DNA from 2 places in the Thiorhodovibrio litoralis genome. Region 1 is predicted to be linked to the other one. Evidence: predicted binding sites of a transcription regulator. Region 1 holds the regulator's gene; the other holds the start of a gene.
What was found. Region 1 encodes sigma-54, which starts transcription at its own class of promoters, with help from an activator protein. Its sites were predicted from a motif close to TGGCANGNTNCNTGCTT; they were not measured.
Positions count from the first base shown of each region.

Region 2: flgA (flagellar basal body P-ring formation chaperone FlgA) is a predicted target of sigma-54. The motif match lies at 1,781-1,797, and genes of this name have one in related genera.

Region 1 covers NZ_CP121473.1:4,706,846-4,711,468, forward strand. The annotation lists gene lptA (lipopolysaccharide transport periplasmic protein LptA) at 5-523, shown strand; gene lptB (LPS export ABC transporter ATP-binding protein) at 520-1,305, shown strand; gene Thiosp_RS21470 (RNA polymerase factor sigma-54) at 1,518-3,011, shown strand; gene hpf (ribosome hibernation-promoting factor, HPF/YfiA family) at 3,158-3,526, shown strand; gene Thiosp_RS21480 (PTS sugar transporter subunit IIA) at 3,644-4,198, shown strand; gene hprK (HPr(Ser) kinase/phosphatase) at 4,206-4,623, shown strand, end outside.
Region 2 covers NZ_CP121473.1:334,787-339,409, forward strand. The annotation lists gene Thiosp_RS01570 (CheR family methyltransferase) at 1-590, opposite strand, end outside; gene Thiosp_RS01575 (chemotaxis protein) at 682-1,626, opposite strand; gene flgA (flagellar basal body P-ring formation chaperone FlgA) at 1,861-2,673, shown strand; gene flgM (flagellar biosynthesis anti-sigma factor FlgM) at 2,812-3,138, shown strand; gene Thiosp_RS01590 (flagella synthesis protein FlgN) at 3,232-3,720, shown strand; gene fliK (flagellar hook-length control protein FliK) at 3,836-4,623, shown strand, end outside.

The sequences.
Region 1 (4,623 bases):
TGCCATGCGACCCGACAATAATCCAGCTTTCAGACTGTCTCTGATTCTGTTTTGTCTCAATGTACTGACTGTCGCACCGGCGTTCGCACTCGACAGCGATCAGGGCCAGCCGTTGTTCATTGAGGCCGATGCCGTGGAACTCGACGAACAGACCTCCCAAAGCCGCTACATCGGCAGTGTCGAGGTGCAACAGGGGAGCATGCGGATTCTTGCCGACGAGGTTCAGGTCGAACACCGTCAGGATCGCCAGCCGCGCACCATCGTCGCCGTGGGCAACCCGGCGAAATATCGCCAAATGACAGAAGGCGAAACCGAGCCCGTTCTCGGACGCGCCCAGCGGATGGAATACAATGCCGACCGTGACGAGCTCACCTTGATTGACCGCGCGGTACTGACCCAAGGGCAGGATCGCTTCGCCAGCGATCGTATCGTCTACAACCGCAAGACCGAGCGCGTTACCGCCGGCACCAGCGCGCAGGGGCGCGAGCGGGTCAAGATCACCATCACACCAGAAGAGGAATGACCACCGCCTCCCCCGCCAAGTCGGCTGCTGGCTCCAGCTCCCGCCCCCGCTCCGCTCACCTGGCCCTGCAGGCCGAGGGTCTGGCCAAGAGTTATCGTCGGCGCCGGGTCGTTGATGGCGTCAACATCAGCGTCAGCGCTGGCGAGGTGGTGGGACTGCTCGGCCCCAATGGTGCCGGCAAGACAACCAGCTTTTACATGATCGTCGGCCTGGTGGCCGCAGATGGCGGGCGCATCCTGCTCGCCGGCGAGGACGTCAGCCTCGCACCCATGCATGCCCGCGCCCGGCGCGGCCTGAGCTACCTGGCCCAGGAGCCCTCGGTATTTCGCAAGCTGAGCGCCACCGACAACCTGATGGCCGTGCTCGAGACCCGCCCGGAACTCGACGAGCGCCAGCGCCGGCAGCTGTGCGAGGCGCTGCTCGACGAGCTCGGCATCGCGCATATCGCCGAATCCATGGCGCTGAGTCTGTCCGGCGGCGAGCGCCGACGGCTCGAAATCGCCCGCGCCCTGGCGGTCGAGCCGAAGATCATGCTGCTTGACGAACCCTTCGCCGGTGTCGACCCCATCGCCGTGGTCGATATCAAGAAGATCATTACTCATCTGCGCGAGCGCGGCATCGGGGTGCTGGTGACCGACCATAATGTCCGCGAGACGCTCGACATCTGCGATCGCGCATACATCATCAGCGACGGCCAAGTCATCGCCGAGGGCGCGCCCTCCGAGTTGCTTGCCAACACCCAGGTTCGCACGGTTTACCTCGGAGAGCATTTCCGCCTGTAAGCCGACGCTGTTGCGCTGCTAACGTTTCCCACGAACACATTCGCCCCCAGGCCACCACGGTCGTGGCGCTGACAAAAGCCGATCGCGCTCCCCAGCTTGCGTCGAGGCGGAAAAGATCAGCTACAATCAAGAATGCCTATGCAAGTTTCATTCGCTGCGAGAACCCTTCTCTTCATGCCTGATCACGCCGGAGTCTGACCGAAAGCGTCGCGATGAAGCAGACCATTCAACTGCGCCTCGGCCAGCAGCTGACGATGACGCCGCAGCTGCAGCAGGCCATCAAGCTTCTGCAACTCTCCACCCTGGACCTGCAGCAGGAAATCCAGCAGGCGCTTGAATCCAACCTGATGCTCGAGAGCGCTGACGATGATCCGCCAGAGCAAAGCCTCGGCGACCAGGGCACGGGCCTTGAGGACATCTCCGCGCGTGACATTGAACGGCAGATCGAGGACGCCCGCATCGACGACTCCCTGCGCCCTGAGCGCGATGACATGCCGGCCGAGCTGCCGACCGACAGTCAGTGGGCCGATACCTTCGACAGCTACACAGCAAGCGGCAGCGCGCCAAGCAACAACGGCAGCGACGGCAATGACTTCGATCTCTTCGCGCAGCGCTCTCGCCCGCAGACGCTGCACGATCACATCGACTGGCAGCTCAACCTGACCCGTTTCGGGGAACGCGACCGAGCCGTTGCCGAGGCATTGATCGACGCCATCGACGCCGATGGTTATCTGCGTCTCGACCTCGATGAACTGCCAGACATTCTCAACGACCCCGATCTGGAGCGCGACGAGATCGATGCCGTGCTGCATCGTATTCAGTCCTTCGACCCTGCCGGAATCGCCGCGCGCGATCTGCGCGAGTGCCTGATTCTGCAACTGCGTCAGCTCACTGACGTCCAGCCGCAGCGCGACCATGCCCTGGCCATCTGCGAGCACCATTTTGACGCCTTGGCGCGCAACGACCTCGACAGCATGCGACGCAGCACCAAACTTGGCGACGACGACCTCGCCAGGGCACTGAGTCTGATCCGCTCGCTCAACCCGCGCCCCGGCTCCGCCGTGACCGAGGTGCGCCCCGAGTACATTAAGCCAGACGTACTCGTGCGTCGGCGCAACGGCCGTTGGACAGTGGAGCTTAATCCGGACACCACACCGAGAATCCGCGTCAACGAGAGCTACCGCCAGCTCATTCGTCGTGCCGACAAGGCAGCCGACAACCAGTGCATGAAATCCCACCTACAGGAAGCCCAGTGGTTCATCAAAAGCCTGCTCAGCCGCAACGACACCGTGCTGCGCGTCGCGAGCAAAATTGTCGAGCTGCAGCAGGACTTCTTCGACTTCGGCGAAGAAGCCATGCGTCCGTTGGTGTTGCGCGATATCGCCGAGACACTCGAGCTGCACGAATCCACCGTCTCGCGCGTCACCACGCAGAAATACATGCACACACCGAGGGGCACTCTCGAGTTTAAGTATTTTTTCTCAAGCCATGTCAACACGACTTCAGGAGGCGAATGTTCGTCCACCGCCATCAGAGCCTTCATCCGCAAACTGGTCGCTGCCGAGACGCCCAACAAGCCTCTGAGCGACAACAAAATCGCGGATGTTTTATCTGATCAAGGCATCAAGGTGGCGCGGCGGACAGTCGCCAAATACCGCGAAGCCATGGGCATACCGCCCTCAAACGAGCGTAAGCGCCTCGCCTGACCGCCCGGGGATTTCACTAACCGGCATTTTCACTAACCGGAGTTTTCACTAACCGCGATTTTCACTAAGGGCTTCCTTTGTGATGAAATCCCCCAGGGCTGGCGTAGCCGCCATCGTTGCGTTCGATCATCCAGGAGAGACAATCTATGCAAATCAAGCTCACAGGTCATCATATCGACATCACCGAGCCGCTTAAGGACTATGTCGATAATAAATTTTCCCGCCTGGAGCGCCATTTCGACCATGTCATCAACGCGCACGTCATACTGACCGTCGAGAAGCTCCGCCAAAAGGCGGAAGCCACGCTGCTCATCAATGGCGCCAGTGTTTTTGCCGACGCCACGCACGAAGACATGTACGCCGCCATTGACGGACTGATCGACAAACTCGACCGTCAGGTGATCAAATACAAGGAAAAGCGCCAGAGTCATCGCGCGCCGGGAGCCAAAGCCGCCAGTGCCGAACTCGCGGCCACCAGCGAGCCCGCGCCCGGCGAGGACCCGGCGGAGACTTAACCCAAGCCAAGAGACTCATCGCATCACGCACGCAAATCACTCGAGTCTCTAGCTGATTCATACCGGAGCCGGTCATGCCGGCTCCGGTTTTTGTTTCCCACGGGAGAGCCACCAACCATGTTCCCCCCACAACTCATCGTCGAACACCGGGTGCTCGGCGCGGCCAGTATCAGCAGCAAAAAGCGCCTGCTCGAGACCCTGGCTGAACTGCTGGTCGGCGAATTGCCTGAGCTCAGCCGCGAGTCCGTCTTCGACCGCCTGCTCGAGCGCGAGCGCCTCGGCAGCACCGGGCTCGGGCACGGCGTCGCCCTGCCGCACGCGCGGGTGGCGGAAGTGACGGACGCCATTGGCGCCTTCGTCCAAATGCGCGAGCCGGTTCCCTTCGATGCCATTGACGACCAGCCGGTCGACCTGGCCTTCGCGCTGCTGGTCCCCGAGACGGCCAACGAAATGCATCTGCAGCTGCTGGCCGACCTTGCCGCGCTATTCAACCAGGACCAGCTGCGACAGAAGCTGCGCGACGCTGAGGGGCCCGACGCGCTGCTGGCGCTTCTGACTGAAGCGGCCCCCGCAGAAGCTGCGCCAAGCAGCTCTCCGGCCAACTCTCCAGCCAGCTCTCCGACCAGTTCTCTGCCCAGCTCGCCGCCAGACGGGTCCCCACGGCGTTCCTGAGACCAGCGTGAAGCCGATCGACTCCCTGCAGAGTCTCGTCGACAGTCTGAGCGAACCGCTCAAACTGCAATGGTTGTTCGAGCCGCCGAAGCAGCGGATTCCGCTGCAAACCCCACCTGAGGGTCCGCGCCAGCGCCTGGTTGGCTCGATGAACTGCATCCGCCCCAACCGGGTGCAGGTTGTTGGTCAGGCCGAATTCGCGTACCTGCGCGATCTCCACCCCCACGCCCGCGGCGATATGCTGACGCGGGTTTTCACCGCCAGCCCAGTGGCGGTAATCTTTGCCGACGCGCTTGAGCCCGATGCGCAATTCCGCGCCCGCGCCGAGCAGGAGGGCACGCCCCTGCTGGGATCGAGCCTCAACGATCAGGACATTGTCGAGCACCTCCAGCATGTCCTCACCCACACCTTTGCCGAACGCACCA
Region 2 (4,623 bases), 1.1 Mb from region 1:
AGGTTGAGCTTCTGAAAGCGCACCTGGCGCTGGAGCTCCGGCTTGATCTTGTGGCCGTTCTCGACGGTGTCGAAAAAACGCTTGCGGCGCTCCTCACTCAGGCCGCGCACGATGCTCAGGCCGTCGTAGATGCCAGTGCGGGCCTCGGCTAGCGCCGACTCAGACAAGTCGGTACCCACAATGCTGGCGCTTGGCGCTTTCATCGGATTGGCGCTGGCATACTCGCTCAGCACCATGGCAATGCTAAAAGCCTCCTGCCCGGTGGAAGCGGCGGCTGACCAGACGCGGATGGAGCGCTTGGAAGCAGCAAGGTCCGGCAGGATGATGTGGTGCAGCATCTCGAACGGGTAACCGTCGCGAAACCAGGAGGTTTCGTTGGTGGTCATGGCATCGATGACGCGCGACTTGAGCTTGGGCTGGGCCGAGCTGCGCAACGCTCGCAGCAGCTCCTCGACGCTGGCGAAAGAGAACTCCTCGAGCAGGCGCGACAGGCGGCTGGAGACCAGGTACTGGCGGTTTGAGCCGAGCACCAGCCCGCAGCATTCGCTCAAAAAGCGAGAAAATTCAGTGTAGTCCTGCGGGTCAATCACGGTAACATGGCGCAATTATCTGGCAAGTTGATCTGGCAAGGTGGTCCGGCACGCATCGGAGTCTTTCCGGGTGCTTCAAGGGGTCGCTACTTCAAGCCTCATGCGTTAGCTGCTGGCGAGTATATTTCAAGATGGCGGCGGCAAGCTCGTCAGGATCGAATTTTGGCAGAAAATGATCCGCGCCAGCACGTTTTACCAGATCGGCATTGAACTGACCGCTCAACGAGGAATGCAAGATCACATTCAAGTGTCGCAAATGCGGGCTTTCGCGGATCTTGCGCGTCAGCGTGTAGCCGTCCATGCGTGGCATTTCAATGTCGGAAATCACTAGCGCGATCTGCTCGTGCGCGGGTTGGGTCTGCTCAAGTGTCTCAAGGTACTCCAGCGCCTGGAGTCCGTCGGAACGCGCCTCGACTGCAAAGCCGAGATCCGACACGCTGCGCTCGATCTGTCTGCGCGCTACCATCGAATCATCCACCACCAGTACGCGTTGTGCGCCATCGCCCGCGACCGCACGCGCCTGCTCTTTGAACTCCGTTGAAACCTCGCGTGCAAGTGGGTTGACTTGCACGAATACCCGTTCAACATCGATGATTTCAACCCAGCGGTTGTCGATCTCCGTGACCGCCACCAGAAAGCTCTCGTGCTCGGTGCCGCGCGGCGGGGGCTTGACCTTTTCCCAACTGACATTCACGATCCGGTCCACATTCGAGACCCAGAAGCCCTGCACCGAACGATTGAACTCGGTGACAATGACCTTGGCGTCCTGATTTGGCGAAATTGTCTGGGCGCCGAAGCCGATGGCGCTGGCCAGATCGATGATCGACACCGTCTTGCCGCGGATGTTGGCGACCCCGCAAACAATAGCCGCCGAGCCCGGCAGCTGGCGCAGTCGTGGCTTGGCGATGACCTCGCGCACCTTAAACACATTGATGCCGAAGGTTTGGGTGCCACCGAGATGGAACAGCAAAAGCTCCATTCGGTTCTGCCCGACCATCTGCGTGCGTTGGTCGACATCGTCAATAAATTGACTCATTAAACCTCCAGACCCTTGGCCCCGATCGCATGGGTGCCACTCATTGGATGATAGCCTAAAAGCGGCAACATGGCTTAAGCCATCGGCGGTTTTTGGTCCGCTGGCTGGTCGCTGCAACCGCGACTACTGCTCGCGCCGGCGCGGTCGGTAAAAATGGCCTCGGTCTTGCATTCTCCTGCGCAACGAACAGGAGCCGAAATCGCCTCATCGCCCATAGGCAAGACGGAGCAAGAGATGCAAACTATCAACCTCAGAACCCCGCAACCGAGGCGCCAGCGTCTGGCGCCCAACTGGCGCTGGCTGATCAGTGCGCCCTTGCTATGCTTCAGCGCCCTTTTCCTGGTCCAAGGAATCAGCGGCCAAGTGGGAATCATCGCGCAGGCAAACGCGGCCGGCTTGGCCGCCACTGAAGAGATCGAGCCGGTTACCAATATCCAGCGCGCGGCCAAGACCTTTCTTCATCATGTGGCGGGCGGCGATGGCGGTGCGAAGGTCAAGGTCTCCGTCGACCCGGTCGACCCGCGGCTGCGCCTTAAGCTTTGCGAGCATGACCTTCAAGCCAGTCTGGCACCGGGTGCGCGCAAAACGGGTAACACCAGTGTGAAGATCCAATGTCAGGGGCCGGTGCGCTGGTCGTTGTTCGTATCCGCCCGCGTCGAGCGCTTTGGCGCGGTCGTGGTGGCCGCCGGCCCGCTGAACCGCAGCAGCATGGTCATGCCCACGGACGTCAAACTCGAGCAGCGCGAGACCGGTGCCTTGTTGGGCGGCTACTACGATGATCTGACCGATACCGTCGGCATGCAGGTACGCCGCTCGCTACGCCCCGGTGACATCATCACCGATTCCCACCTGAAAACGCCGCTCTGGGTTGAGCGCGGTCAACTCGTGCGCCTGCTCTCCGAGGGCGGCGGCATACGCGTCAGCATGAGCGGCGAGGCGCTGGAGGACGGCGGCGCGGGGGATCGCATCCGGGTGCGCAACAACTCAAGCGAGCGGGTTGTCGAAGGTGTCATCGAATCCCCTGGCGTGGTCAGGATTCCGCTCTAACCCGCTGGTTGCATCGCGTTGAAGCGGGGTGGCACGATGATGTTGACGCAATTCCATGGGTTTTCATTTCCCGTTGCCTTCGCCGTTAGGCTAAGATTCGGTTAAGGCCGCTAGCGAATTTTGACAGCAAGATGACCGATGGACATCAAAAACCTGGGAGCGAATAAAGGTCGCGCGGAGCGAGTCGGGTCTAAGGGCTCCCCGCGATCCGCTGGCAAAAGCGGTGCTGCCGGCAAAGCGGCGGGCACATCTGCTGCTGCAAGCTCCGCTGCAAACCAGGGCGAGTCGCTTGAGCTGACAGCCCTTGCGCGCGCGCTCAGCGCCGCGCAGGCCGACGCAGCCACCGCGCCTTTCGACGCCGACCGGGTGCAGGAAATTCGCGACGCCATTGCCGAGGGGCGCTATCCGATCGACAACCGGCGCCTGGCGGACAAACTGATTGAACTCGAGGGGTTGCTCGATTAACAAGGGTTGATTATCCGCGGCAAGCCTTCAAAGTGAGCCTATACGTGAAACAGCAGCTTCATCCTCCGGGGATGACGCACCATGGACGTTAGCATGTCACAGCATCACAACTTTCTGCATGCACTCGATCACTCGATCGATCTCGCGGGCCAGCTCGAGAAGCTGCTGCTTGAGGAAACCGCCACGCTCGATGGCCGTGACCCTGAGCATCTGCAGGCCTTGGTGGAAAATAAGCAACGGGTGCTTGAGCAAATTGAACAAGCCACTGCGGGCTTGCAGCAGATTGTCGAGGCCGCCGGTCACACGTTCACCGCCGACGGCATGGACGCTTTTCTTAAGGATGGCGAGCCGACAGCGGCAGAGCACGAAACCGCCACCGTCGGCTGGAAGCGGCTGCGCGAACTCGCGGCCAGTTGCGAGCTGATGAACCGCACCAATGCCCAGGCGATCGAGCGCGGTCGTCAGCGCGTCGCCACCGCGCTGAAGTTAATCCGCGGCGAGGATGACAACGGCAATACCTATTCGGCACAAGGGCATTCGCAGTCCGGCACCGTGCTCGGTCGCACCCTGACCCAGGCCTGACGCGCTCTGTGGCATCCCCACGTCTCGCCCGTTCGCCACCGCCCTTTCAGCACTCGGGCGGGGGTGTGCGAGAACCTGCTCCCGCAATCTGCTGCGATGGTGATCGGGTTTTGCGATGACAGAGCCCAGCCAGATCAACACCGGCGCCAACACCGGCGCGCAGTCGGCGCGTGTTGCCGATGCCACGCGGACCGCGCGTGCGGCGGTCGATCAGGCGCGCGAAAGCACCCGCGTGGCACTTGGCTCGCGCGTCGAGGTGCAGGTGAAAGCGGTGCAGAGATCGGGTGAGATGGAGGTGCGGCTGCGCACCCAGGGCGAAGGCGGCCAGTGGTCGCAGAACATGCGTGTGGGCGTGACCGACAGCCTGCGCCCGGCCCTCCTGGACGCGCTGCGCTCGCTTGCAGCCAGTCAGGGACGGGGTGCCACGCTGAACGCCGAGGTGACCTCCCTGACGCCGCGGATCATGCTGAGGCTGTTGCTGCCCAGCGCCGACGGCGCGCCCGGCACCAAGGCCTGGTTCAACGCCCAACTGCGCAATCATCTGCCCGGCGCCCAGCGTTTGGCCACGACCTTCGCCGATTGGAGTCGCGGACTGCGCGAGGCGGGCAGCGAGCGCCCCGCGCAAGTGCAGAGCGCGCAGAACCAGGCGCTAAACCAGTCGGTCAAGCAACTGCTTGATCGCCTCGCGAGCCCGCGCGAACTGACTGACCCCGCGCGCCTGGCCGAAAGCCTGCGAAATTCAGGTGTCTGGCTCGAGGCTACCCTTGCCCGTGCCGGCGCCGCTCCTGCTTCACACCAAGCGCTAGATGCGGATTTGAAAGCACAATTACTGCGTTTGGCTGAACAAGTGCGCGCGCAGCAAGCAGCTAACCCAAAGCCCGGCCAACCCAAAAGCGCTCAACA